DNA from 3 places in the Burkholderia sola genome. Region 1 is predicted to be linked to each of the others. Evidence: riboswitches for the same ligand, from Rfam matches in the RefSeq annotation. Region 1 holds a riboswitch; each other region holds the start of a gene.
What was found. Region 1 has a riboswitch for cobalamin ahead of KR541_RS26450 (TonB-dependent receptor domain-containing protein). Riboswitches for the same ligand answer to the same signal wherever they lie in the genome.
Positions count from the first base shown of each region.

Region 2: it holds a riboswitch for cobalamin, as region 1 does, so the genes downstream of both, cobW (cobalamin biosynthesis protein CobW) here and KR541_RS26450 (TonB-dependent receptor domain-containing protein) in region 1, are expected to answer to the same signal.
Region 3: it holds a riboswitch for cobalamin, as region 1 does, so the genes downstream of both, KR541_RS21895 (CbtB domain-containing protein) here and KR541_RS26450 (TonB-dependent receptor domain-containing protein) in region 1, are expected to answer to the same signal.

Region 1 is NZ_FR989676.1:2,230,920-2,238,497, reverse strand. It holds gene KR541_RS26470 (isocitrate lyase) at 720-2,303, opposite strand; gene KR541_RS26465 (YbaK/prolyl-tRNA synthetase associated domain-containing protein) at 2,704-3,225, shown strand; gene KR541_RS26460 (helix-turn-helix transcriptional regulator) at 3,222-3,860, shown strand; gene KR541_RS26455 (threo-3-hydroxy-L-aspartate ammonia-lyase) at 3,913-4,887, shown strand; cobalamin riboswitch at 5,111-5,303, shown strand; gene KR541_RS26450 (TonB-dependent receptor domain-containing protein) at 5,521-7,449, shown strand; gene KR541_RS26445 (TetR/AcrR family transcriptional regulator) at 7,578-7,578, shown strand, end outside.
Region 2 is NZ_FR989675.1:1,826,936-1,834,513, forward strand. It holds gene KR541_RS08340 (TonB-dependent receptor) at 1-1,722, opposite strand, end outside; cobalamin riboswitch at 1,874-2,138, shown strand; gene cobW (cobalamin biosynthesis protein CobW) at 2,360-3,448, shown strand; gene cobN (cobaltochelatase subunit CobN) at 3,455-7,264, shown strand; gene KR541_RS08355 (magnesium chelatase ATPase subunit I) at 7,261-7,578, shown strand, end outside.
Region 3 is NZ_FR989676.1:1,175,631-1,183,208, reverse strand. It holds gene KR541_RS21905 (LysR family transcriptional regulator) at 1-872, shown strand, start outside; gene KR541_RS21900 (CbtA family protein) at 895-1,617, opposite strand; gene KR541_RS21895 (CbtB domain-containing protein) at 1,631-1,840, opposite strand; cobalamin riboswitch at 1,874-2,012, opposite strand; gene KR541_RS21890 (histidine phosphatase family protein) at 2,063-2,653, shown strand; gene KR541_RS21885 (inorganic phosphate transporter) at 2,819-4,411, shown strand; gene KR541_RS21880 (2OG-Fe(II) oxygenase) at 4,679-5,440, shown strand; gene KR541_RS21875 (DHA2 family efflux MFS transporter permease subunit) at 5,698-7,122, opposite strand.

The DNA.
Region 1 (7,578 bases):
GGAGCGCAGGAAGATGCGGCGCGCAGGACGGGACGCGCGAGCGGAGCGCGCGTCGATGCCGCGATGCGGGCGAGAGAAAATGAAGTCTCGTTAGAAAGTGCGAACACGAGTTTCGCCATGCAAGCAACCTGCCATACAACTCCATGCCGGCCAGCATACCATCGCCGTTATTGACGAGGCGTTGCGTTGCAACAAGAAACAATTGTGACGACGTGCCGGCATGCGCGTTGCAGACAGGCGCTTTTTACGGCGTCGTCCCGCGCGCTTTGGGGACGAAACGAGCGCGACGACCGCCCCGCAAGGGTTTCGCACGAACGGCAATTTCAACCTGCCGGCCGTGCGCACGAACCACGCGAACCCGCGCCGTGCGAGTTAGCGTTTTCGCTACTCAGGCAAACCCTGAATTAGGTTGTGTACACAAACATCCCGTTCGAATACCCGATGCACGCCCCTGCTTAAAACGGTGCGCGCGGCAATCCGGGGTAATACGTGCGCACGCTGTTCGACAGCGTTCGCAATGACGAGAAATTCCAGCGCAATGTGCGCCGAGATGATGAACCGCCGCGGGCGTTTCATCGATTTCGAACCGATCGACGTGGTGTCGACGAGCCAGTACGCAGTACGTCGTAAAGGCCATGTACGGGTAACGCACGGCGATCGCGCAGACAAAAAAACGCCAGCCCCGAGGAGCTGGCGTCGTGCTGCGGATCTGACGATGATCAGAACTGGTTCATCGTGTTGTCCTTGCCCGCTGCCTTCAGCGCCGCTTCGCCGCTGAAGTATTCCTTGTGATCGTCGCCGATGTCCGAACCTGACATGTTCTGGTGCTTCACGCACGCGATGCCCTGACGGATTTCCTTGCGCTGCACGCCCGCCACGTAGCCGAGCATGCCCTGGTCGCCGAAGTATTCCTTGGCCAGGTTATCGGTCGACAGCGCAGCCGTGTGGTACGTCGGCAGCGTGATCAGGTGGTGGAAGATGCCTGCTTCACGCGATGCATCGGCCTGGAACGTGCGGATCTTCTCGTCGGCGAGCTTGGCCAGTTCGGTTTCGTCGTATTCGACGCTCATCAACTGCGCACGGTCGTAAGCCGACACGTCCTTGCCCTCGGCCTTCATCGCATCGTAGGCCTGCTGGCGGAAGTTCAGCGTCCAGTTGAACGACGGGCTGTTGTTGTACACCAGCTTCGCGTTCGGGATCACCTTGCGGATCTCGCTGACCATGCCGCCGATCTGCGCGATATGCGGTTTTTCGGTTTCGATCCACAGCAGGTCGGCGCCGTTCTGCAGCGACGTGATGCAGTCGAGCACGCAACGCGCCTCGCCCGTGCCGGCGCGGAACTGGAACAGGTTGCTCGGCAGGCGCTTCGGACGCAGCAGCTTGCCGTCGCGCTTGATGACGACGTCACCGTTGCCCAGCTGGTCGGCCGACAGTTCTTCGCAGTCGAGGAACGCGTTGTATTGATCGCCCAGGTCGCCCGGCGTGTTCGTCACGGCGATCTGCTTGGTCAGGCCCGCGCCCAGCGAATCGGTCCGCGCGACGATGATGCCGTCGTCCACGCCCAGTTCCAGGAACGCGTAGCGGATCGCGCGGATCTTCGCGAGGAAATCCTCGTGCGGCACCGTGACCTTGCCGTCCTGGTGGCCGCACTGCTTCTCGTCCGACACCTGGTTTTCGATCTGGATGCAGCACGCGCCCGCTTCGATGAACTGCTTGGCCAGAAGGTAGGTCGCTTCCGCGTTGCCGAAGCCGGCGTCGATGTCGGCGATGATCGGCACGACGTGCGTGACGTGGTTGTCGATCTTTTGCTGGATCGCCGCCTTCGCAGTCGCGTCCTTCGCGGCATCCAGCTCGCGGAACAGGCCGCCCAGCTCGCGGGCGTCGGCCTGGCGCAGGAACGTGTAAAGCTCGCGGATCAGCGCGCTGACCGAGGTCTTTTCGTGCATCGACTGGTCAGGCAGCGGGCCGAACTCCGAGCGCAGCGCGGCGACCATCCAGCCCGACAGGTACAGGTAGCGGCGTTCGGTGCTGTTGAAGTGCTTCTTGATGGAGATCATCTTCTGCTGGCCGATGAAGCCGTGCCAGCAACCCAGCGACTGCGTGTACTTGGACGGATCGGCATCGTACGCGGCCATGTCGGCGCGCATGATCTTCGCGGTGTACTTCGCGATGTCCAGGCCGGTCTTGAACTTGTTCTGGGCACGCATGCGGGCCGCATACTCGGGGCTGATGGCATTCCACGCGCTGCCGTGGTTTTCCTTCAAGCCAGCCACTGCCTTGATGTCGTCTTGATATTGGGACATGTCTATCTCCTGGGAACGAAGCGCATTGAGTAAAGGGGTTCAGCGTGCCCGCCGCGTGTGACGAAGCGAACTGCATGGACTCAATAGTAATCCTGTCTCACGCGTTTTCGGCCAAGTCTTATATAAGACATAAGATATAAATTTCTCTTGTTTTTCAATTAGATAGCCAGTCGTTTTTGCGATGCAAAACACGGTTTCAAGCGGCGGTAAAACGCGGCGGCAGGAATTCGGCCTGCATCCCGCAATATGAAATTCCCTTTCGGCTGCTGAAGAATCGGCGCGCTTCGCGCACACTGGCGCCACGATGCCCGCCGCCCTTTGTCATATCAATGACAAAACGTCTATACTTGGACGATTATTTGACCCGTGCGCCTCGACGCGTGGGCCTGCCTGGAGCGACATGAACGACTCTCCCGTTTTCGACACGCTTTGCGAACTGCTGACGACATCCGGCGCGCGTTTTCGCGTGCTCGAGCATCCGGCGGAAGGCAAATCCGGCGCGATCGCCGCGCTGCGCGGCACCCGCCCCGAACAGGGCGCGAAGGCGATGCTCTGTACGTTCAAGGATGGCGGCGACGGCGCCGCGCTCGCGGTGATTCCCGGCCATCTGAAAATCGACTTTCGCAAGGTCGCCGATGCGGTCGGCCGGCGCAAGGCGACGCTCGCGTCGCCCGACGTCGCGGCCGCCGTCACGCGCTGCGTGATGGGCGCCGTACCGCCGTTCGTGTTCGATACGAACGTGGCGCTCGTCGTCGATCCCGCGCTGGTCGAGCGCAACGCCGAGATCGCGTTCAACGCGGGCCGCCTCGATCGCTCGGTCGTGCTCGACGCGACCGACTACGTCCGGATCGCGCGCCCGCTGCTGGCCGACATCACGCGGCCGGAAACGACGGACACCCCGACACACCAGGATCACGCATGAGTACAACCCGCAAACCGCTGCTGTCGGAGCAGGCATCGCTGATCGAACAGGTGCAGCGCATCGCCGAAGGACTCGGCGAGATGTTCGCGCCGTTCACCGAGGTCGTCGTGCACGACCTGCGCACGCCGGAGCACGCGATCCTCGCGATCCACAACAACCTGTCCGGACGCGCGGTCGGCGATCCCGCGACCGAACTCGGCCTCGCGCGCATCGCCGACGACGATTTCCCGCAGGTGCTCGCGAACTACCCGAACCGCTTCGCCGACGGCCGCACCGCGAAAAGCACGTCGATCGGCATCAAGGATTCGACCGGGCGCTATGTGGCCGCGCTGTGCCTGAATGCCGACGTCACGTTGTTCCGCGGCTTCCAGGGCATGCTGAACCAGTTCTGCCGCACGGACGGCGAAGCCGTCGTCGACACGCTCGACCCGGCCGGCGCGGACGCGATCCGGCAGCGCATCGACGCCTTCGCGACGCGCCTTGCGACGACGCCGCGCGAGTTGAAGACCGACCAGCGCCGCGAGCTGATGCAGACGCTGAAGGCCGACGGCTTCCTCGAGGTGCGCCGCGCGATGGAGATCGTGTCGCAGCATCTCGGCGTGTCGCGCGCCACCGTCTACAACGATGCGAAGTGACCCGGTGCGCCCCCGCATTCCAGTCGACTGACTTTTCAATCCTCCAGCAACCATGAACTCTCCCGCTCTCCCCACGTACGGCGACGTCGCCGCCGCCGCGACCCGGCTCGAAGGCCACGCGCACCGCACGCCGGTGATGACGTCGCGGACGATCGACGACGCGCTCGGCGCGCAGGTGTTCTTCAAGTGCGAGAACCTGCAGCGCATGGGCGCCTTCAAGTTCCGCGGCGCGTTCAACGCGCTGTCGCGCTTCAACGCGGAACAGCGGCGCCACGGCGTCGTCGCGTTCTCGTCGGGCAACCATGCGCAGGCGATCGCGCTGTCGGCGCGCATGCTCGGCATTCCCGCGACGATCGTGATGCCGCAGGACGCGCCGGCCGCGAAGATGGCCGCGACGCGCGGCTACGGCGGCAACGTCGTGACCTACGATCGCTACACCGAGGATCGCGAGCAGATCGGGCGCGATCTCGCCGAGAAGCACGGGCTCACGCTGGTGCCGCCCTACGATCACCCGGACGTGATCGCCGGCCAGGGCACCGCGGCCAAGGAACTGTTCGACGAAGTCGGCCCGCTCGACGCGGTGTTCACGCCGCTCGGCGGCGGCGGGCTGCTGTCGGGCACCGCGCTCGCCACCCGTGCGCTGTCGCCGCACGCGAAGCTGTACGGCGTCGAGCCCGAAGCCGGCAACGATGCACAGCAATCGTTCCGGTCCGGCACGATCGTGCACATCGACACCCCGCGCACGATCGCCGACGGTGCGCAGACGCAGCACCTCGGCAACCTCACGTTCCCGATCCTGCGTCGCGACGTCGACGACATCCTCACCGCGACGGACGCGGAACTCGTCGACTGCATGCGCTTCTTCGCCACGCGTATGAAGCTCGTCGTCGAGCCGACCGGCTGCCTGTCGTTCGCCGCCGTGCGCCGAATGAAGGATGCGCTGCAGGGCAAGCGCGTCGGCGTGGTGATCAGCGGCGGCAACGTCGATCTCGAGAACTTCTGCGCGCTGGTGTCGGCACCGGCCTGAGCGTCGCGGCACGCATCGATAACGACACGCGCCGGCCGTCGGCCTTCGGAACGACGGCCGCCGGTTCCGGCGCGACCGGACGCGTTCGAATCCGGCCGTTTCTTCAGACCTGAAACACGGCCCGCGCCCCTCGAACGAAAGGATTCGGAAAGCCGCCGCCGGGCAATGACGTTTTTTCGCACCCGCGCGCGGCCGGACGATTGACGTCCCTGACCGCCCGCCATTACCCTTGCGCGCTGATGGTTCCCGGAGACGGGATCAAAAGGGAACGCAGCAGGGGCAACGCCCCGAATCTGCGGCTGCCCCCGCAACTGTGAGCGGCGAATCCGTGCCACCGCATGCCACTGGGAAACCGGGAAGGCCTGCACGGATGAGGACCCGCGAGCCAGGAGACCTGCCATCGACCCGAGGTCCACGCAGCCGCACCGGGCGGGGTGTCCCGATGCGCGCGGCACCGCCCCCGGCGGTCGCCCGTTGCATGGACGACCCGACCTCAGGATCCGTCAGATGTCCATCGTTCCCGAATCCGCTTCCCGACCCGAAGCGTCGCACCGACGCGCCGTCGGCATGCGCCACCTGCCCGCCCTCCGCCCGCGATCGCCGTACACGTCACACGCCTCGTCCCGCCGCCTCATGAACATTCGTCACCTGCTCGCCACGTCCGCCGCCACCGCGCTGCTTTCCCCGCTCGCCCACGCGGCCGGCGAAACGGCGCTCGCGCAGCCCGCCGCGCCCGCGCCCGGCGCGGACCTGCCGACGATCAGCGTGACCGACACGCGGCACCTGCCCGAATCGTTCGACCGACGCTATGCGTCGACCCAGGTGCTCACGCGCGAGGACCTCGACCGGCTGTCGCCCGCCGACCCGAGCATCACGCAGGCGCTCGCGACGCTGCCGGGCGTGACCGTCGCGCAGAACGGCGGGCCCGGCTCGTCCGCGTCGGTCAGCATCCGCGGCTCGTCGGCGAGTCAGGTCGCCGTGTTCATCGACGGCATCCGGATCGGCTCGCCGACCACCGGAATCGCGCCGTGGGCCGACCTGCCGACCGAAGCGTTCGAGCGCGTCGAGGTGATCTCCGGCCCGGCCGCCGCGTCGTTCGGCAACAACGCGATGGGCGGCGTCGTGCAACTCTTCACGCGCCGCGCCGCCAACCAGCCGAACCGGACCACCGTGTCGGCCGGCGGCGGCTCGAACAAGACGTTCGACACGCAGTTCCGCACGTCGGGAACGGTGCCGTCGACCGGGCCGCTGGCCGCGCTCGGCGGCCTCACCTATTCGCTCGGGCTGCACGACTACAACACGGCCGGCATCGATGCGACGCGGCCGTTCTTCTACGGCCACGAAGACGGCCGCAATCCGTATCACGCGCAGGATCTCGACGCGCGGCTCGGCTATGCGCGCGACAACTGGTCGATCTCGACGTTCGCGCTGTATCACCGCTCCGATCTGTCCTACGACAACAGCGGCTACGCGAATCGCGAGCTCGACCACCAGTTGACGACGGGCGTTGCGTTCCATCTCGACATCACGCCCGATACGCAGTTCGACCAGTCGTTCGGCTATGCGAACGACCGCCAGTTCATCTACGCGGACGACCCGGCCCTCGCGACCGACCAGATCAATTCGCAGCGGATCAGCACGTCGACGTCGCTGACTCATCAGGAGCACCGATTCCACCTGTTCGGCCTGCCGTTGTCGGGCGAATCGAAGCTCGCGTACGACTTCACCCGCGAACAGGCGTTCCTGCCGGTCGACATTCCCGGCGGCGTGCCGACGCGCAACGATTCCGCGTTCTCGCTGCACCAATCGGCGACGCTCGGCAGCGTAACGATGTTCGTCGCCGGCCGTCACGAGATCATCGCCGGGCAAGCGGTGAACACCGGCAACGCCGCACTGTCGTGGGCGATCACGCCGGTCTACACGGCGCGCATGTCGTACGGCAACGCGTTCCGGCTGCCGACGTTCAACGACCTGTACTACCCCGGCTACGGCAACCCGAACCTCAGCCCGGAACGCAGCACGTCGGTCGAGGCCGCGCTCGACGCGAACACCGCGTACGGCACGTTCACCGCAGCGATCTACGACACGCGCGTCAACAACCTGATCGCGTACAACCCGGCGACGTTCTCGCCGATGAACATCGGCCGCTCGCATATTCGCGGCATCGACCTGTCGTACAAGGGCACGATCGGCCGCTCGACGCCGATCAGCGTCGCGGTCGGCATCCTGAATCCGCAGGACGAAACGAACCGGACGTGGCTGAGCCGCCGGCCGCGGCAAACGGTCAGCCTGAACGTCGATCACACGTGGGACGAACTGAAGCTGCATGCGCTGAGCACGGGCGCGTCGCTGCTGTACGGCGGCTCGACGTTCGACGATCCGGCCAACCGGCAGTATCTGGCGTCGTACCTGACGGTAAACCTGCGCGCGTCGTACCGGATCAATTCGCACCTGACGGTGTCGGCATCGCTGTCGAACCTGTTCGACCGGCAGTACATGACCGCGTACGGTTACAACACGCTCGGGCGTACCGCGTTCGGCAAGGTCAGTTATACGTTCTGACGGCCCCACGCATCGGCGCAACGCGCCACGCCGGCACGCGCATGAAATTGACATCGCGACGAAAGCTAATAGAATTAGGTTTTTGACTAATCTTCGTAGCATTCGTCATGGCGCGTGCCGGCCTTACCG
Region 2 (7,578 bases), on a different replicon from region 1:
GCGATTGCGTTCGAGGCCGGTGAGGTCGAAAAAGCCCGGCCGCACCGGGTCGGCGACGCGGCGGTTGTACAGATCGAGCTGAAACAGTGCGAGGGTCGTGGTGAGCGCGCCGCCGCGCCAGTCGCTTTTCACGCCGATCTCGTATTGGCGGTTGTATTGCGGGCCGAGATCGTTGGCGTTGCCGCGCGCGTCCGGCGTGATGCCGATCAGGTCGCCGCCGACCGGCGCGAAGCTCTTGCTGTACGACGCATACACGCTGTGCGCGCGGACCGGCGACCACACGACGCCGAGCCGCGGGCTCCATGCCGTCGTCGTGCGCCGCGAATGCAGATCGTTCAGCACGTTGGTCGAATCGACGTCGAAACGTTCGCCGCGCAGGCCGCCGAGCAACTTCCACGCTCGACCGAGGTCGATGCGGTCCTGCGCGAAGATCGCGTAGTCGCTCACGCGATGGCGGTTCATCGCATACGGGCGCGGCGCCGAACCGGCCAGAGCGAAACGATCCGGTCCGCTGATCGGGACCGGCGTCGCGTCGGCCTGCCAGAGCGTCGGGCTGCGTTTCTGCCAGCCGTATTCGATGCTGAACAGCAGATGATGCAGCGCCGGTCCGGTCGCGACCTTGCCGCCCAGTTCGACGCCGGTCTGCACGTTGAGATGCGTCAAGTCCTGCAGGTAGCGCGCCCGTTGCACGCGCCGGTAGTCGCGCGGCTTCGTGACGTAGCTTTGCGTGACGTAGGTGTTGTCGAAGGTGCTGCGCAAATCCAGCACGCCCAGCGTATGACGCAGTTCCCAGTCGCCGCCGAGCGCGTGCGTGAAGACCGAGCGCCAGTTCATGTTCTGGTCGCGGATGGTGTCGCGTCCCGCCGCGCCGAAGAAGGTCGCGCGCCGCTCGGACGGCAGTGAGTACGCAACGGGTTTGCCGGCCGCGTCGAGCGCGGCGACCGGCGCCGGGATGCCGCGATCGGGCACGCGTCGGTACGCGTCGTATTCGAACTGCAGCAGCCAGCTGCGCCGCGCGTCCCGCCATTTGATCGACGGCGCGATGGTCTGGCGCGTGCCGTCGACGTGGTCGCGGAAGCTGCCGGCGTGTTCGCGTCCGGCATTGAGCCGCACGCTCCATGCGCTCGACAGCATCCGGTTGAGATCGACCGATGCGCCGAGCCGTCCATCACTGCCGGTCGCCGCCGACAGATGGCCGAAGTTTTCCGGCAACGGCTGCTTGGTGATCCGGTTGATGACGCCGCCGCCGCTGCCGCGCCCGTACAGCGCCGCCGCCGGCCCCTTCAGCACTTCGACGCGTTCGATGTTGCCGAGACTGCGCACGTATTGCGCATCGTCGCGCATGCCGTCGAGCAACAGGTCGCCCGCGGCGGAAAAGCCGCGAATGCGGAACGAATCGAAGCGCGTATCCGACGTATTGGACACGCCCGGCACGCCGGCCAGCGCGTCGGCCAGCGTGCGGCCGCCGTAGGACAGCGTTTCGTCGACTGCGACGCTGTCGATGGTTTGCGGGACGTCGCGCGGATCGCTCGCGGTGCGGGTTGCCGTGCTCACGCTTTCGGCGCGCGGATCGTTCGGATGACGGCGGCTGCGCACCTCGAGCGCGGGCAGTTCGTCGTCGAACTCGGCCGCCGGCGCAGGGAAGGAGGCCACGCCGGCGAGCGAGCACAGCGACAGGGCCAGCACAGGAAAGCGCCGCCCGGATATCTGTCGTTTCGACATGAAAATTTAAGGATGACTGAGTGATTGCCTCACATTGCCGTTGCGCGATGGTTTGCGTTGTTGTCGGCGAAGTTTATCCCGATCAGTTGAAAACGACAATCATTCGCGTTCGCCGAGGGCCGCTCGCCTTGACGCTCCCGGCCCCGCCGCCTACACTCGCACGCGTTTTGGTGCTCGCGCGCGCCGCTCCGGCACGCGCAGTTAAACGGGAAACAGGGAGCCTGCCTGCACCGCAGTCGAGCCAACCTGTGCTGCCCCCGCAACGGTAAGCGAACGCGTCGCGCGAGAAGCGCCACGCAGCGCCGCTTCGCCGCATGCCATGCGCATGCGGACGACCGCCACTGGATGCCGCGCATCCGGGAAGGCGAAGCGGCGTGTTCGTCAGCCCGGATACCGGCCTAAACGTTGGGGTTCAGCGCCGCGGGGAGGCGGCGCATCGTCCACGGCCGCAGCCGTGTTGGCATTCACGATGTCGACCGTTCGCAAGGAAGCACCATGTCCGATTCGTTGTTCCGCCCGCCGTGCGACTGTCCGCGCGGATCACGCGGCGAGCTTCCCGCGCACCGCCCGCTGAATGGCCGCGCCGCCCCCGACGCGACGATCCCGTCCTGATTCCCTCTTCGACACCGGACCTACCATGACCCTACGCAAGCTGCCCGTCACGATCGTCACGGGCTTTCTCGGCAGCGGCAAGACGACGCTGATGCGCCATATCCTGCAGCACGCCGAAGGCCGCCGCATCGCGGTGATCGTCAACGAATTCGGCGAGCTCGGCATCGACGGCGAAATCCTCAAGGGCTGCGGCATCGGCTGCGACGATGCCGACGGCGCGCAGGGCGAAGCGCCGGGCCAGCTGTACGAACTCGCGAACGGCTGCCTGTGCTGCACCGTGCAGGAAGAGTTCTATCCGGTGATGGAAGCACTCGTCGAGCGCCGCGCGGACATCGACCACGTGCTGATCGAGACGTCGGGCCTCGCGCTGCCGAAGCCGCTCGTGCAGGCGTTCAACTGGCCGACGATCCGCAACAGCTTCACGGTCGACGCGGTCGTGACCGTCGTCGACGGGCCGGCCGCCGCGAGTGGCCAGTTCGCGGAAAACCCGCAGGCCGTCGACGCGCAGCGCCGCGCCGATCCGAACCTCGACCACGAATCGCCGCTGCACGAACTGTTCGCCGATCAACTGTCGTCAGCCGATCTCGTGATCGTGAACAAGGCCGACCTCGTCGGCGACGCCGAGTTCGCGCAGATCGAAACCGCGATCCGCGAAGAAATCCCGCCGCAGGTGAAGATCGTGCGTGCGACGCGCGGCGAGCTCGATCTCGCGATGCTGCTCGGCCTCGAATCGGCGTCGGAGGACACGATCCATCTGCGGCACGACCATCACGGCTCGGCCGACGACGGCGATCACGATCATCATCACGACGATTTCGATTCGGTGGTGGTGTCGGGCGACGCCGGCATGCGCGAAGCGACGATCGCCGCATTGCAGCGGGTGGTCGAAGCGCACACGATCTATCGCGCGAAAGGTTTCGCCGCGCTGCCCGGCGCGCCGATGCGGCTCGTGATCCAGGGCGTCGGCCGCCGCTTCGACAGCTATTTCGACCGCCGCTGGCAGGACGGCGAAACGCGCGCGAGCCGCTTCGTGCTGATCGGCGAGGATCTCGACGCGGCCGCGCTGCAACGCGCGTTCGACGCCGCGTGCGCGGCCGAGCCGCAGCAGGCGTAACGCACGATGCATCTGTTGCGCACCACGCCGGGCGGCTTCGTCGACGATACGCAGGGCGTCGTCCGGATCGACCAGCAGCCGGCCGACATCGTGATCCTGAGTTCGGCCGACACGACGCTGTCGCTGCTCGCGAGCGTCGTGCCGCACTTGCCGGCCGGGTTCCCGAGCGTGCGGCTCGCGAACGTCACGTTCCTGCGGCAGCCTGCGTCGGTCGATTTCTATGTCGACGACGTGCTGCGTCACGCGAAGACGGTCGTGATCGATCATCTCGGCGGCGAAGCGTACTGGCCGTACGGGATCGAGCAGGCCGTGTCGCTCGCGTCGAAGCGCGGGCAGCAGCTCGCGATGTTCTCGGGCGACCTGCAGGAGGACCCGAACCTCGTCGCGAAGAGCACGGTCGAGGCCGAGCTGTGCCGGCTGTGGTGGCGCTATCTGCGCGAAGGCGGCGTGCACAACGCCGACGCGCTGCTGCGCAGTATCGCGTTTCACACGCTCGGGTTCGGCGACGAGCCCGAACCGCCGCGCCCGCTGCCGGCCGCCGCGCTGTATCACCCGGCGCGCGACCGTGCGAGCGTCGACGACTGGCGGCCGCGCTGGACGCCGGGCGCGCCGGTCGTCGCGATCCTGTTCTATCGCGCGCACTGGCAGGCCGCGAACACGGCCGTGTTCGACGCGCTGGCCGATGCGTTGATCGACGAAGGATTGAATCCGCTGCCGATCGCGGTGACGTCGCTGAAGGACGCGGTGAGCCGCGAGGTCATCACGCAGCTGTGCGACACGCATGGCGTCGCGCTCGTGCTCAACACCACCGCGTTCGCGGCCGGCGCGATCGACAGCGCCGAGCCCGACGTGCTGGCCGGCGACGCGCCGGTGCTGCAGGTGATTCTGTCCGGCGGCAATCGCGACGCGTGGGTGGCCGACAACCAGGGGCTGCACGCCCGCGACATCGCGATGCATGTCGCGCTGCCCGAAGTCGATGGGCGCATCGTCACGCGCGCGGTGAGCTTCAAGGGGCTCGCGTATCGTTGCCCGCACACTGAAGTCGACGTCGTGCGCTACCAGCCGGATGCGGAGCGGATCGCGTTCGTCGCGGCGCTTGCGCGCGGCTGGTGCCGGCTGCGCACGCTGGATAACGCCGACAAGCGCATCGCGCTGATTCTCGCGAACTATCCGCAAAGCGAAGGGCGGATCGGCAACGGCGTCGGGCTCGACACGCCGGCATCGGCGCTGCGCGTGCTCGCGGCGCTGCGCGATGCGGGCTACACGGTGGCCGATCTGCCGTCTGACGGTGATGCGCTGATCGCGCAACTCACCGAAGGCGTGACCAACGATCCCGCCGTGCGCACGCTGCGTCCCGCGTTTCAGAGTTACGCGCTGGCCGACTACGTCGCGCGCTTCGCGCGACTGCCGGCGGCCGTGCGCGACGCGCTGAACGAACGCTGGGGGCCGCCCGAAGCGGACCCGACGCTGCGGCAGCAGCGCTTCACGATCGCCGGCTGGCGCGCGGGCAACGTGTTCGTCGGCATCCAGCCGTCGCGCTCGCGCGACGACAACGACTACGCGAGCTACCACGATGCGGATCTCGTGCCGCCGCACGCGTATCTCGCGTTCTATTTCTGGCTGCGCGATGCGTATCGCGTCGACGCGGTCATCCATCTCGGCAAGCACGGCAACCTCGAATGGCTGCCGGGCAAGAGCGTCGCGCTGTCCGACGCATGCTGGCCCGACCTGACGCTCGGGCCGCTGCCGCATCTGTATCCGTTCATCGTCAACGATCCGGGCGAGGGCAGCCAGGCGAAGCGCCGCGCGCAGGCGGTGATCGTCGATCACCTGATGCCGCCGCTCACGCGCGCGGAAAACTACGGCCCGCTGCAGGATCTCGAACGGCAGGTCGACGAATACTATGAAGCGCTGATGGTCGATGCGCGACGCGCGAAGCTGCTGCGCAAGACGATCCTCGCGACGATCGCCGAGCATCGTCTGCATGACGAACTGAGCGTGTCGCCGCCGCGCGATGCGGGCGACGAGGATGCGCTGCTCACGCGCGTCGATGCATGGCTGTGCGAATTGAAGGAAGCGCAGATCCGCGACGGGCTGCACGTGTTCGGCGCGTCGCCGGTCGAGCGCCAGCGGCGCGACACGCTGCTCGCATTGGCACGTTTTCCGGTCGGTGACGGCAAGGGCGAACGGGCTGGCCTGATCGGCGCGCTCGCGCACGATCTCGCGCTTGGCAGCGATTTCGACCCGCTTTCGGCCGACTGGGCCGCACCGTGGACCGGGCCGCGGCCGGCCGTGCTGCAAACGCTCGACGCGTCGCCGTGGCGGCATGCGGGCGATACGCGCGAACGGCTCGAACGGCTGGCGCAGCATTGGCTCAACGTCGTGTGCGGAACCGCTTCGGAGGATCCCGGCCTCGACATGCCGCCGCCCGGCGAATGGCCGCATACGCTCGCGGTGCTCGAACGCGTGCGTTCGACGCTGTTGCCTGCGCTCGACGCGTGCGGCGGCGAGGAAATGCGGCAGTTGCTGCGCGGGCTCGACGGCCGCTTCGTGCCGCCGGGGCCGAGCGGTTCGCCGTCGCGCGGCCGTCCCGACGTGCTGCCCACGGGCCGCAATTTCTACTCGGTCGACACGCGCGCGGTGCCGACGCAGGCCGCGTGGTCGCTCGGGCTGAAATCCGCGCAGCAACTGATCGAACGCCATCTGCAGGATCACGGCGACTATCCGCGCGCGATCGGACTGTCGGTCTGGGGAACGGCCACGATGCGCACCGGCGGCGACGACATCGCGCAGGCGTTCGCGCTGCTCGGCGTGCGACCGAAATGGGCGCACGGCAGCCACCGCGTGACCGACTTCGAGATTTTGCCGATCGAGATATTCGACCGGCCGCGCATCGACGTGACGCTGCGCGTGTCCGGTTTCTTCCGCGATGCATTCCCGAACCTGATGCATCTGTTCGACGCGGCCGTGCAGGCGGTTGCCGCACTCGACGAGCCCGAGGAACTGAACCCGATCCGCGCGCGCATCGAGCGCGAACGCGAGAAGTGGGTCGCGCAGGGCATGGCGCCCGACGAAGCGCGCCGCCGCGCCGGCTGGCGCGTGTTCGGCGCGCGGCCGGGCAGCTACGGCGCGGGCCTGCAGGACCTGATCGACCAGCGGCGCTGGCAGACCGACGCCGATCTCGCGGATGCCTACCGTCGATGGGGCGGCCATGCATACGCGCAGAACAGTGCGGGCGACGCCGCGCCCGACGTGTTCGGCGAGCGGCTCGCGACGATCGACGTCGTCGTGCAGAACCAGGACAGCCGCGAGCACGACATTCTCGATTCGAACGACTACTACCAGTTCCAGGGTGGAATGACGGCGGCGGTGCGGCACCTGTCCGGGCAGCAGCCGAGTATCTATCACGGCGACCATGCGAACCCGGTCGCGCCGAAGATGCGCACGCTGCGCGAGGAAATCGCGCGCGTGATCCGCTCGCGCGTCGTCAACCCGAAATGGCTCGACGGCGTGAAGCGTCACGGCTACAAGGGTGCGGCCGAACTCGCCGCGACCGTCGATTACCTGTACGGCTATGACGCGACCGCGCGCGTGCTGTCCGATCACCAGTACGCGCTCGTCGCCGACGCGTACCTGTTCGACGACGCCACCCGCGCGTTTCTCGAACGGCACAACCCGAACGCGCTGCACGGCATCTGCGAGCGCTTCGTCGAAGCGATGCAGCGCGGGCTGTGGCAGCAGCCGGGCCCTTATCGCGAGCGGATCGAGGCGATCTGGCTCGCCAGCGAACAACGTCAGGAAGGAGGACGGCGATGACCGATCCGACGACGCACCGCGCCCGCGCGGTTTTTCCGTTTGCGGCGCTCGTCGCGCAGGACGCGTTGCAGCAGGCGCTGCTGCTCGCCGCGATCGACCCGTCGCTCGGCGGCGTGCTCGTCAGCGGCCCGCGCGGCACCGCGAAATCGACCGCGGCGCGCGGCCTCGCGGAGCTGCTGCCGGAAGGGCAGTTCGTCACGCTGCCGCTGTCGGCAAGCGACGAGCAGGTGACGGGCACGCTCGATCTCGCGCACGCGCTGGCCGAAAACGGCGTGCGTTTCCGGCCGGGCCTGCTGGCGCGCGCGCATCGGGGC
Region 3 (7,578 bases), 1.1 Mb from region 1:
TCGAGCGCCAGGGCTCGCTGACCGCGGCGGCCAATGCGCTGCACCTCACGCAATCGGCGCTCAGCCACACCGTCAGGAAAGTCGAGCAGCAGCTCGGCACGGCGATCTGGGACCGCGAAGGCCGCGGCCTGCGGCTCACGCAGGGCGGGCACTATCTGCTGAAGCTGGCGAACCGGCTGCTGCCGCAGTTCGAGCTCGCCGAGGAGCGGATGAAGCAGTACGCGAAGGGCGAGCGCGGCACGCTGCGCATCGGGATGGAGTGCCATCCGTGCTATCAGTGGCTGCTGAAGGTCGTGTCGCCGTACCTGTCGCGCTGGCCCGACGTCGACGTGGACGTGAAGCAGCGCTTCCAGTTCGGCGGCATCGGCGCGCTGTTCGGTTACGACATCGACGTGCTCGTGACGCCCGATCCGCTGAACAAGCCGGGGCTGCGCTTCGACCCGGTGTTCGACTACGAACAGGTGCTGGTGGTCGCGGATTCGCACCGGTTCGCGAATGTCGACTACGTGACGCCCGAACAACTGACCGACGAGATCCTGATCACGTACCCGGTCGAGACCGACCGGCTCGACATCTACAACCAGTTCCTGACGCCGGCCGGCATCGTGCCGAGGCGGCACAAGTCGATCGAGACGACCGACATCATGTTGCAGATGGTCGCGAGCGGGCGCGGCGTGGCCGCGCTGCCGCGGTGGCTTGCCGACGAGTATGCGGACCGGATGCCGGTCGTACCGGTCAAGCTCGGCAAGAACGGCATCGCGAAGCAGATCTTCCTCGGCATCCGCGAAGCGGACGCAGCGATCGACTATCTGGCCGCGTTCGTCGCGCTGGCGCGCGAATCGACGTGGAGCGCGCCGCGCATGCTGCGCTAGGCGCGCCCGGTTGCCCCGCGCGTCAGGCGGCGCGCAGGCCGGCGCGTTCGCCGCGCTCGACCCACGCGCCGAACAGTAGGCCGATCGTCGTCCACATGATCACCTGCATGCCGATGGCCGCCACGCGGAACCTCCACAGCAAGGTCGCCGGGAAATCGGCCGGCAACTCGCTGACCGACGGCAGCCCGATCTGCACGGCCGCGATGATCGCGACGAACACGAGCCCGGCGACGATCGATGCGTTCCACGGGCCGAGCTTCGCCAGCAGATGGCGGCGCACGCCGACCGAGAACACCATCGTCGCGACCGAGATCGCGATCATCAGGAAGAACAGGCCGGTGCGATAGCCGATCGTGTCGGGGTCGCCGACCGACGGCGGATTGGCCGGGTACTTGAGGTTCGGCACGACCACGAGCGCAACGAACGCCGCCAGCGCGAGCCATGCGGCCAGCGGCCGTGCCGGCAGGCGGCTGCCGCGTCCGTACGCATACGCGAAGACCAGCGAGAACAGTCCGCCGAATGCCGCGCCGTAGGTCACGACGCCCGTCAGCAGCCCGAGGCCGGCCTGCGTGTGGCGGCTGACCAGCTCGGGTTCCGGCGCCTCGCCTTGGGCGGCGGCGGTTTTCTCTTCGACGGCGATCGCCTGATCGACTTGCGGTTCGCCGACGATCCTGGCGAAACCGAACGTGAGGAGGCCCGCGGCGATGCCTGCGAGCATCCCGCGCATGAGTAGCTTTCCGACCATCGCAGGCTCCGCGTCAGTGGCAGGGAAAGCCGAGCAGATGGCGGCCGTCGTGGACGAATTCGTGGACATACATGCCCGGCACGAGCGACGTCGCGCCCTGTTCCGCACCGACGAAATACAGCGCGAGCAGCAGGATCAGGCCGACGAACACGGCCCAGGGCAACAGCTCGCGGACGGGGATGGGTGCCGGCACGACCGCCGGCTTCAGCACTGCTTCGCTCATGGATGCACCTCAGGGGAATCGCGCCCCGACAAATGATGGATGGGTACGAAGGCAGGTCTGGCTTCCGGGATCGTCGATTCCCCGGTTACAGTGGCGCGACCGCGCCGGAATTGCACCGGCTTCCGCGCTTCGTATCGGGCGAATTGTACGCGCGAACGTTCGCGTATTGAAGCGATGACACACGGGTAAGCGCGTCCCGCTCCGGATCATCCGACAACCGACATGACCAAACCTGCCTCGCTCTGCCTGATCGCACACGCATCGACCCGCGCGATGCGCACCGGCACGTTTCCCGACGACGACCTGCTCGACGCGCACGGGCTCGCCGAAGCCGCTGCGCTGCGCGGCCGGTTGACGGGTGCTGCCGGCTCGCTCGTGCTGTGCAGCCCGGCACGCTGCGCAACGCAGACCGCCGATGCGCTCGGGTTGCACGCCGACATCGACGACGCGCTGCGCGACATCGACTACGGCAACTGGCGCGGCAAGCGGCTGCACGATCTCGCGCGCGACCTGCCCGACGAACTGGCCGCGTGGATCGGCACGCCGTCCGCGTCGCCGCATCGCGGCGAATCGTTCGACGCCGCCGCGCATCGGGTCGGCACATGGTTGAGCACGCTGCCGACGGATCGCGATGTCGTCGCGATCACGCATGCGCCGATCGTCCGCGCAACCCTCGCGCACGTGCGGCGGATGAGCCTCGAGGCCGCCGCGCGTCTCGACGTCGCGCCGCTGTCGTGCACGACATTCGTCGCGTCGCCGAGCGGCTGGACGTTGGCCGCGACGGCCGCCAACGTGCGCGACACCGGCGCGTAAACTCACTGTCCTGCTCACTATGTGAGCGAACGATGCGCGCCGACGCGTCGCATGTCGCCGCTCGCCTTACATCCCGTAAGACACACCGTTCGTCATCCCGACTGTCATCAAACTGACTGCTAGCCGCAGCTAGGATCGGACGCGGTTCCCTCACGAGATGCCGTCATGAATCAACCTGCTTCATCCGCCCCGAACAATCCGGGCTCCGTCGCACGCACCCGGCAGATCGGCTATGCCGCGTTCCTGCTGGTGCTCGTGCTCGGCGCCGTCTATATCGCCACGCACCTGATCGACGATCTGGCGCCGGTCCGCGAAGGGACGTTGTTCCCGTACCTGCTGCTCGGCGCCGCGCTGCTGATCGCGCTCGGCTTCGAATTCGTCAACGGCTTCCACGACACCGCGAATGCGGTCGCGACCGTGATCTATACGCACTCGCTGACGCCGAACGTCGCGGTGATCTGGTCGGGCATGTGGAACTTCCTCGGCGTAATGGTTTCGAGCGGCGCCGTCGCGTTCGGGATCCTGCAGTTGCTGCCGGTCGAGCTGATCCTGCAGGTCGGCAGCGGCTCGGGCTTCGCGATGGTGTTCGCGCTGCTGATCGCCGCGATCGTCTGGAACCTCGCGACCTGGTATTTCGGGTTGCCGTCGTCGAGCTCGCACACGCTGATCGGGTCGATCATCGGCGTCGGGCTGATGAACCAGTTGCTGCACGGGCCGTCCGGCACGAGCGGTGTCGACTGGGGCCAGGCGCTCGGCGTCGGCAAGTCGCTGCTGCTGTCGCCGATCGTCGGCTTCCTGTGTGCGTCGCTGCTGCTGCTCGTGCTGAAGGCCGCCGTGCGGATTCCTGAGTTGTACAAGGAGCCGCCGAAGGATCAGCCGCCGCCGTTCTGGATTCGCTGCCTGCTGATCCTCACCTGCACCGGCGTGTCGTTCGCGCACGGGTCGAACGACGGACAGAAAGGGATGGGCCTCATCATGCTGATCCTGATCGGCACGGTGCCCACCGCGTATGCGCTGAACAAGGCCGTCACGCCCGCCGAATCGCAGACCTTCGTGGCGGTCGCGAACCAGGCGGCCGCGACGTTCGGGAAATACACGAACGGCGTCGCGCCGTCCGCGAACCCGCGCGCCGATGTCGAACACTACGTGCAGCATCGCGAACTGACGCCCGCCGTGCTGCCGGCCGTCGCGCAGCTGTCCACGTCGCTTGCGACCGCCGTCGGCGCGTCGGGCTCGATGGCGGCCGTGCCGCAGCGCGACGTCGACAACGTGCGCAACACGATGTATCTGGTGTCCGAAGCCATTCGTCTGATGGAGAAGTCGGGCCAGCCCGCGTTCGCCGCCGACGACAAGCTCGCGATCGACAACTATCGCAAGCAGCTCGACCACGCGACGAAGTTCATTCCGACGTGGGTGAAGGTCGCCGTCGCGATCGCACTGGGTCTCGGCACGATGGTCGGATGGAAGCGGATCGTCGTGACCGTCGGCGAAAAAATCGGCAAGCAGCATCTGACGTACGGACAGGGCGCATCGGCCGAACTGGTCGCGATGCTGACGATCGGCGCCGCCGACATGTACGGGCTGCCCGTGTCGACGACTCACGTGCTGTCGTCGGGTGTCGCGGGCACGATGGCGGCGAACGGCTCCGGGCTGCAATGGAGCACGGTGCGCAGCCTCGTCCTCGCATGGGTGCTGACGCTGCCGGCGTCGATCGCGCTGGCGGCTGGGCTTTACTGGTTGTTCCGGTCGCTGGCGTGATCGTGTACGCGGCGGGGGGCGGGCGATAGCCGGCTACCTGCTGCGGTAGGTTGGATGTGGCGCTTCTCCGCCTTTCCGCTTCCCTCGCCGCTCCGGCCCGTCGCCACATTCAGTGTGCCGATACCGCGCCTTCAACGTTTCCCCGTTTCCTGGCCGGAATTAAAGCGCAAGATCTGGAGCGTGCCGGCGCCCGGACGCCGCTAGACTGGGTTCGTCAACTTTCGTCGTGGATTCGACCGTGCGCGACCGCACGGCGCGACACCGCCGATGCCCCGAGGTACGCCCGTGAACATTCTCGATCTGCCCCCTGCCGTCGAACCGCCGGACATCGCGCAACGCGTCGACTCTCTCGACTGGCCGAGCGTCGATGCCGAGCTCGATCGCTACGGATGCGCGCGCGTGCCGGGCCTGATGTCGGCAAGCGAGTGCGATGCGCTCGCGTCGCTCTATCCCCGCGATGCGCTCTATCGTTCACGTGTCGTGATGGCGCGACACGGCTTCGGCCGCGGTGAGTACAAATATTTCGCGTATCCGCTGCCTGCGATCATCGCCGAGCTGCGCACGACGATCTACCCGCATCTCGCACCGATCGCGAATCGCTGGAACCAGGCACTCGGGATCGACGTCCGTTATCCGAAAAACCATGCGACGTTCCTCGATCGCTGCCACGCGGCAGGACAGACGCGATCGACGCCGCTGATCCTGCAATACGGCGCCGACGACTACAACTGCCTCCATCAGGACCTGTATGGCGAGCACGTGTTTCCGCTGCAGGTCGCGATCCTGCTGTCGGCGCCGGGCCGCGATTTCAGTGGCGGGGAGTTCGTGTTGACGGAACAGCGGCCACGCATGCAGTCGCGTGCGGAAGTGGTGCCGCTGACGCAAGGCGACGCAGTGATCTTCGCGGTACACGGCCGGCCCGTGCAGGGAACCCGCGGCGTCTATCGCGTCAACCTGCGCCACGGCGTGAGCCGGATCCGAAGCGGCCATCGCCACACGGTCGGCATCATCTTCCATGACGCGCAGTAGCGGGAGCGGGGACAGTTGCGCTGCTGCCGCGCCACTTATTGCGCATTGCATTCATGCTCGTCTCGGCACCGCATGCCATCGTGAGGAAAGCGGTCCAACCGAGCATGGCCGGCCAGAACACCGCTCGCCCGCGGCGGCCGAAGACCGATTGCGCTGACCGTCAAGCGATCGCGGTCGCAATGAATCAGCGCTTCCGGTGAGCACGACGAAACACGCTTACTCACCTGTCGCTCCGCGAACATGATTTGCAGTCCAGCCTATCCTCGCGCCACGCTGGCCCGCAGCCGGTCGCCGGCATCGAGCGCCAGCCGTGCGTAGCCCGGCAACGTCAGCAGCGCGAGCACGCCCGCCGCGACGAACGCCCAGCGGAAATCGTCGAGCACGTAATGCATGCCGGCCGCATCGCCGCGCCCCCATGCCGCGAGCCGCAGCGACAACGCACCGAACGCGATCCCCATCCCGATCGTCATCTGCTGCGCGGCGCTCCACAGCGTGCTGGCCGCGCTCGTCTGCTGAGCCGGGATATCCGCATAAGCCAGCGTCGCAAGCGTCGTGAACTGCATCGACCGCGTGAGCCCGTAGACGAATACGACGAGCAGCGTGATCGCCAGCGGCGTCGACGCGGTCAGCCAGCCGCATGCGATCGTGAAGATGCCGACGATCGTCACGTCGACGAGCGCAACGCGCCGAAAGCCGTAACGGTCGAGGATCCACGACGTGCCCGCCTTCATCCCGAGATTGCCGAGCGCGCTCGCGAGCAGCAGCAGCCCTGACTGGAACGGCGACAGCCCGAAACCGATCTGGAACAGCAGCGGCAGCAGGTACGGGACGGCGTTGATCGCCATCCGCGTGATCGAGCCGGTGATGACCGTCACCGAGAACGTCGGCACCTTCAGCGTCGTGAAATCGAGCAGCGGATGCGCGCAGCGTCGCGCATGCAACCATGCAGCGATGCCGAACAGCACGCTCGCGCCCACCAGGACAACCGCGCGCGCGAAGTCGACATCCTGCTGACCGGCCGCTTCGGTGCCGATCAGCAGGCAGGTCAAGGCGCCGCCGGCCAGCACGAAGCCGACCCAGTCGAGCGGCCGTTGCTCGTCGGTCCGCGTATTCCGGACGATCAGCCAGGTACAAACGAGCGCGGCCAGGCCGAACGGGACGTTCAACAGGAAGATCCATCGCCACGATGCATAGGTTGTGATGAAGCCGCCGATCGGCGGCCCGACGACGGGCGCGACGATGCCCGGCCACGTGATCGTCGCGATCGCACGCATCAGCTTCGCCTTCTCGGTACTGCGCACGACGATCATCCGCCCGACCGGCACCATCATCGCCCCGCCGACACCTTGCAGCAGCCGGGCAGCCGTGAACGACATCACGCCTTCGGACAGCCCGCACAGCACCGACGCACCGGTAAAGACGACGATCGCGCTCGCGAAGACGGTGCGCGAACCATAGCGATCCGCGATCCAGCCGCTGATCGAAATGAACACCGCCAGCGCCAGCATGTAGGCCGTCATCCCGAGGCTCAGTGCGTTCGGCCCCACACCGAACGAGCGCGCCATTTGCGGTAGCGCGGTCGCGATCACGGTCGTGTCGAGATACTCCATGAAGAACGTCGCGGCGACGAGATACGGCAAGAAGTCGGTCGTCCGACCACCTTGGGCAGGGCTGTCAGTCATGAACGATGCGTGAGACGGAATGCAAAAAGCGCCGATCGCGGGCGGATGCAGGCAAGCACCCGGGAATCGGGACGAACGGTGATATTACCCCGAAGGGTTGGCTCCCCGCTCTGCCGCGCATGTCGCGCACGTCGCGCGAATGAACTTTATGCGCATAGATTTTTGTGAGGATTTCGCGCTGCGTTCGCCGAGTAATGCGCATGACGCGGTGCCTCGAGGAACGCGCAGATGCGGAGATTTTCGCCAGAAAGCGGTATTTATCGATCATTGTCGCTCAATATCGCGCATCACCGGCCATCACAACATCGTCATCCGAAGTATGGCGTGTGACGGAATCGATCTGAAGATGGATGGGTCCGGTTGGCGGGAGGGGTGAGAGATTCAGACGGCACAACCGCGGAGTGCTCGAGAACGGCAGAGCGCTGAATGAGGGGCTCGCTCGCTGCGATGGATTGC